2 regions of the Lysinibacillus sp. FSL K6-4013 genome follow, and region 2 is predicted to be linked to the other one. Evidence: a T-box and tRNA genes for the amino acid it is inferred to sense, from the RefSeq annotation. Region 2 holds a T-box; the other holds one or more tRNA genes.
What was found. The T-box of region 2 lies ahead of cysS (cysteine--tRNA ligase). A T-box ahead of a tRNA ligase gene usually reads a tRNA of that ligase, here a tRNA-Cys.

Region 1 (3,178 bases), 890 kb from region 2:
AATACTCTCCATTAATCTTAATAGTTACAATTGGGAATAAATTTACTCCAACAGATTGTGTAACTTCGATAACACTTGAATGACCATGGAAATGCGAAACAGCTTTAAATTCTGCGTTTTCGACAGTAAAAGTAATAACTGTCTGAAGTTCTTCCATAACTAAAGTAAGAACTTGTACAGGGGTAGTTCCTTTAGTAAATTCTCCGCCTAATGATTGTGTTATTAAAGCTCGAAGATCAGTATACTTAGCTTTAATAGCAGGGTAATGATTTAGTGAGTTGTTGATAAGCGTCTGCACACTTTCATTTGCCAATGCTTTTTCAACTAAATTGTTAACCTCATTTTTCGATAACTCTTTAATTCCTGATTTAGTTTGTTTTTCAGTCATTGTTTTCTCTCCCTTTTAAAGTATTTGAAGCAACATTTAGTATGATGTGCTTCATTACTATGTAAAGTGAAATACAACTGGATATTTAAACTGCATTTTTAAATTTTTTTCAGGAAATATAAATTAAACCTATAAAACGAAATTATATGCTTTTTAGTATAGCTATTCTTTGTAGACTATCATAAAATTCCTATCATTCTGACTTTTAAAGATAAACTTTGCTTCTTTTAAGGTTTATTAAATCCATAAAAAGCCATTAGATAAATCCCGATAAACACTACTAATATAAACGAATTAAGGACAACTAAAATCATACGAGTGGGTCCCTTTATCCCTAAAATAGCAAATATTAGTCCTGAAATTCCTAAAATAAATGGAATTGTTATGCCAATTCCCAGAATATATTGAGGAGCCAATCCAATAAGAAATGTTAAAAACAAGAAAATTATTGATAAATACGTAAAAATTTTTCTTTGCAAATAGCACCGCCCCTTTGTATGTAAATGAAGGTTTGACTTTATTACAATTATACCACACGTGTTATTTACAGTTTTCATCACATCGAATAAACCATTCCTTGCCTGAAATCAACTTTGCCTTTTTTTATTTATAATAGTCAGTACTTAAAGATTATGAAAAAACCTTATTATCGACATTACATAATAATATAAAAGTTGCTCCATAAATGTTGATTTCTTGTTATTCGACTGTATAAAAAGTGGTATGGTATTAGATGCGGTAGTAGAATTACTTTTAATTATCCTCAATTCCATTTTGCTAATAATATTTCTAATAGCATTTTTAATAGGAACGTTTGGATTTAAAGAAGCTTAAATCACTTATTAAAAATTAAAACCCATCAAATAAAATTAGGTAGTTCTTAACCTAAATTATTTGATGGGTTTATTTTTGTTAATAGATCATGTTTCATTAGCATGAATCTGACAATATTCCCACAATAAATTAGAAGAAATACTGGCATTTTGAATAAGATTTATTAGTAAATCGCGTTCTTTTGGGGACAGACTGTCACCCGCTAAACAATTTGTATAAAATGATTGAACTTCTCTTGCTTTACAGTAACAGGCCATTAATTTTTCAATTTCCATGTGGCTTACCCTCCTTTCTTGTAATTAAGAGATTTTATAACTTCAGATAACTCCATGATGACAGCCTCTAATTTATCTATTTTCCTTTCAAAGCGAATGAACAGGTAGACTGTTATGGCAATAGGGAATCCAAAATTTCCTATTAGGCTAATCCAAATTGGAACATTTTCTGGTGTCATAATGTAAATTACCTCCCTCTTACTCCAAATTAGTGATATAAGGTGATACTCGGATTCGAACCGAGGATCCAGGTTTTGCAGACCCTTGCCTTACCGCTTGGCTATATCACCAAAACTGTAACTGTACTATATAAAGAGGATTCTTTTATAATAAAAACAACCTTCCTGTAAAAAAACATTATTTTGTCATGGTTTCATTTCTTATGTTTTAATCCTCTTTATAGAAAAAAGGAGGTCTCTAAGATGAAGTATGATATAACGGTATATTCAAGCGATGGATGTCAATATTGTGTTAGGTTGAAGGATTGGTTAAAGGAAAATAATATTACTTATATTAATAAGGATATTAATGAAGAGCACGTATTAATGGAGTTTAAGCAATTTAATAGTAGCGCTATCCCATTTACTTTATTAGTCAGTGATAATAAAGTAGAGAGAATTACTGGTTATCAGCCAGAAAAAATAAAAGCTATATTAGATATTTAAATAAGTTGGATTAAATCACCTTTTTTGTATAAAAGGTGATTTTTTTCACCCTTTTTAAGAACGTTTGTTCTTATTTTGGTTTATAATGTAGATACAACATTCACTTTATATAGAAAGAAGGCGGATAATAGGAGGGATTATTAAATGAAGAATGATAAACAAAAAATAGAGGAATTTTTCTATAGAAATAATGAACAGGTTAACAATCCGATTGTTAAAAGCTTTTTGTCAGATCCCCAAAATCTTTATTTAGTGCAAAAAGCGATCTTATATCCAACTGATTTGAATAAGAAGCTCGTTGATGAATCTTTTCAATCTCACTATATAAATGTTAGGAAGATCAAATATGTTAGTAATTTAATTTATTTCTTTAGTTTAGATTTTGATAAAAAAAGAAGAAGACTGCAAAAGCGATCTTTATTAATTTTAGATAAGGGATTATCAGAGGAAGGGGAGACGACCCTAAAAGAGCTAATAGAAGATACACGCAATGAAAATGGTCTAGATCATTTAATTGGTGGAGGTTTATTGGACAATATAGAAGATGTACAGCTCTTAAAGTCCTTGCAAAAACTAACGGTAAAACAGCTTCAAATTTTAGAGATGATTTATGTAAAAGAGCTTTCTATAAAAGAGATAGCTCAAATATTAAAAACAACTCCCCAGAATATATCTAATCATCATAGAAAGGCTTTAAATAAACTCAATCATTCACTCAGAAAAAAGGAGGAATAAATTATGGGAAATTTAGAAAATAAAAATAACGAAGAGACTCTAACAATAATTGAGAATTTCATCCCAAAAATTAAACATTGTTTACACAATACGGACTATCATGAAAGGGAAGACCTAGAACAAGAAATTAAATTAAAAATTATAGAAAAGCTTGCAACAGTAAAATTTCAAGACGCCCCTAGTTTTTGGGACTTCTTCCTGTGAAAGCTACCAGTCGATTTTTCTATTCTGGTGTTCGAGTCGGAAATCTGATGAACTTCTTTTGTAAAACTGAGCATTTC
Region 2 (3,178 bases):
TCCGTATGCGTGTACCTGAAAATGTAACATACGAATTTGAAGATTTAGTTCGTGGACAAGTTACATTTGAGTCTAAAGATATTGGTGATTGGGTACTTGTAAAAGCAAATGGTATTCCAACATATAACTATGCAGTTGTTTTAGACGATCACTTTATGGAAATTTCTCACGTATTCCGTGGTGAGGAGCATTTATCGAATACACCAAAGCAAATGATGATTTTTGATGCATTTGGTTGGGAATATCCTCGCTTTGGTCATATGACATTAATTATTAATGAAAACCGTAAAAAACTATCTAAGCGTGATGAATCGATTATTCAATTTGTTACGCAATATAAAGATTTAGGTTATCTTCCTGAAGCAATGTTTAACTTCTTTGCACTACTTGGTTGGTCTCCAGAGGGAGAGGAAGAGATTTTCTCAAAAGAAGAATTTATCAAAATTTTTGATGAAAAACGTCTTTCAAAATCACCATCTATGTTTGATAAGCAAAAGCTAACATGGATGAATAATCAATATATTAAAAAACTGTCTTTAGAAGAAGTTGTAGCATTATCTTTACCTCACCTACAAAAAGCAGGCTTGTTACCTGAAGAGCTTACTGCGGAGCAACGTGCTTGGGCGACGGATTTAATCGCACTTTATCATGACCAAATGAGTTTTGGCGCAGAAATTGTCGAATTATCTAGCCTATTCTTTAACGACCATATTGAATATGATGAAGAAGCAAAAGAGGTTTTAGCAGGAGAGCAAGTACCTGAAGTAATGGCAGCATTTAAAGCACAATTGGAAGAGCTAGAAGAGTTTACACCAGATGCGGTAAAAGCTGCGATTAAAGCTGTACAAAAGACAACTGGTCATAAAGGTAAAAATCTGTTTATGCCAATCCGTGTTGTGACAACAGGTGAAACACATGGACCAGAGTTGCCGAACGCCATTTGTTTAATTGGTAAAGAGAAAGCAATTGACCGTGTAGAAAAATTTGCACAATAAAGATAAATTTATTGACAATTCATTCTTTCGTTGTAAAATGTATTTACATTGAAAAAGCGTTGATAAGGAGAAGTAAGTGGCGCATGCTCTTAAGAGAGGACCATCACCGGCTGAAAGTGGTCTGAGCCTAGGCAAAACTGAAATGCACCTTTGAGCATAAAGCTGAACGATAGTAGGCTTTATCGAGTCATCCCCGTTAATGGATGTCCAAAGTGGAAGGCTTTTTGTCTTCAATCAGAGTGGAACCACGCAAATCGAGCGTCTCTGTCATTCCTTTTAGGAGTGATAGGGGCGCTTTTTTATTCAATAGAAAAGGAGAGTGAAATACAATGGGTATTCAAATTTTTAACTCATTAACACGACAAAAGGAAACCTTTGTACCGCTAGAAGAAGGCAAGGTAAAAATGTATGTCTGCGGTCCTACAGTTTATAACTATATCCATATTGGGAATTCACGTCCTGTAATTGTTTATGATACAGTACGTCGTTATTTTCAGTATAAAGGCTATGATGTAAAGTTTGTTTCCAATTTTACGGATGTAGACGATAAAATTATAAAAGCGGCAAATGAGCTAGGTGAAGAAGTGCATGAATTAACAGAGCGCTTTATTGCAGCTTATTTTGAGGATGTTATGGCACTAGGATGCAAAAAAGCAGATGTTCATCCACGTGTGACAGAGCATATGGACGATATCATTCAATTTATTCAAGTGTTAATGGAAAAGGGCTACGCTTATGAGTCTGCTGGAGATGTGTATTACCGTACTCGTAAATTTGATGGCTACGGTAAATTATCACACCAATCCGTTGATGATTTAAAAATCGGTGCTCGTATTGAAGCAGGCGAGAAAAAAGATGATGCGCTAGATTTCGCTTTATGGAAAGCAGCTAAGCCAGGTGAGATTTTCTGGGAAAGCCCATGGGGAGATGGCCGTCCAGGGTGGCATATTGAGTGTTCTGTAATGGCTCGTGAACATTTAGGAGATACTATTGATATTCATGCTGGTGGGCAGGATTTAACTTTCCCTCACCACGAAAATGAAATTGCTCAATCAGAGGCACACAATGATAAAACATTTGCGCGTTATTGGATGCATAACGGGTATATTAATATTGATAATGAAAAGATGTCCAAATCACTTGGGAATTTCATTCTTGTGAATGATATCCGTAAACAAATTGACCCGCAGATACTACGTTTCTTCATGTTATCTGTCCACTATCGTCATCCAATTAACTTTGCGAAGGACCTAGTAGAAGCTGCTTCATCAGGTTTAGAGCGTATTCGTACAGCTTACAACAATGTGAAGCATCGCCTTACTACTACAGTAAGCTTAGGTGATCATTCTGAAGAATGGCTGAACAAAATTGCGGAACAAAAAGCGCATTTTGAAGAGGCAATGGATGATGATTTTAATACAGCCAACGCTATTTCTGTGTTATTTGAAATAGCTCGCATTGCTAATATTTACTTAAATGAAACCAATACTTGCAAGAAGGTATTAGAAACCTTTATTGAAACCTTTGAAGTACTAGGTGACGTCTTAGGTATAGAATTTGCAAAAGAAGAAGAACTATTAGACGAAGAAATTGAAGCATTACTACAAGAGCGCGTCGAGGCACGTAAAAATCGTGATTTTGCTCGTTCTGATGAGATCCGTGACCATTTGCAAGCCCAAGGTATCATTTTAGAAGATACACGACAAGGAACTAGATGGAAACGAGGGTAATTAAGTTGGATAAACTTCGCAATGAAGATGTTAAACAATTAAATGCGCTGGCGTTAGCCTATATGGGTGATGCTGTATTGGAACAAAAGGTCCGAGAATATTTGCTACGCTCTGGTCGTGTTAAACCAAACACACTGCATCGAGAGGCAACTCGCTACGTTTCAGCAAAAGCACAATCTATGATCGTTCATCGCATGATGGATGAAAATTATTTAACAGAGGAGGAATTGGCAGTGTTCCGCCGTGGACGCAATGCCAAATCCGGCTCTGTACCAAAAAATACGGATGTCCAAACCTATCGTAATAGCTCAGGCTTTGAGGCGGTGCTTGGTAGTTTATATTTATTGAATGAACTAGAACGCGTCTACGAAATCATTGCATATGCTATTCAAATAATCGAGGAATCAAAAGGAGTGTCTAAATAATGGCAGAACAGAATGGTGAAATTATTGC

Region 1: it has a tRNA-Cys gene. The T-box ahead of cysS (cysteine--tRNA ligase) is inferred to sense a tRNA for this amino acid. The anticodon was not compared.

The regions. Positions count from the first base shown of each region.
Region 1 covers NZ_CP152031.1:3,688,995-3,692,172, reverse strand. The annotation lists gene MHB39_RS18355 (hypothetical protein) at 1-388, opposite strand, end outside; gene MHB39_RS18350 (hypothetical protein) at 616-867, opposite strand; gene MHB39_RS18345 (hypothetical protein) at 1,309-1,497, opposite strand; gene MHB39_RS18340 (YvrJ family protein) at 1,503-1,676, opposite strand; tRNA gene MHB39_RS18335 (tRNA-Cys) at 1,717-1,787, opposite strand; gene MHB39_RS18330 (glutaredoxin family protein) at 1,920-2,162, shown strand; gene MHB39_RS18325 (sigma-70 family RNA polymerase sigma factor) at 2,307-2,897, shown strand; gene MHB39_RS18320 (hypothetical protein) at 2,901-3,101, shown strand.
Region 2 covers NZ_CP152031.1:4,577,931-4,581,108, reverse strand. The annotation lists gene gltX (glutamate--tRNA ligase) at 1-995, shown strand, start outside; T-box leader at 1,046-1,264, shown strand; gene cysS (cysteine--tRNA ligase) at 1,325-2,725, shown strand; gene MHB39_RS22795 (Mini-ribonuclease 3) at 2,731-3,150, shown strand; gene rlmB (23S rRNA (guanosine(2251)-2'-O)-methyltransferase RlmB) at 3,150-3,178, shown strand, end outside.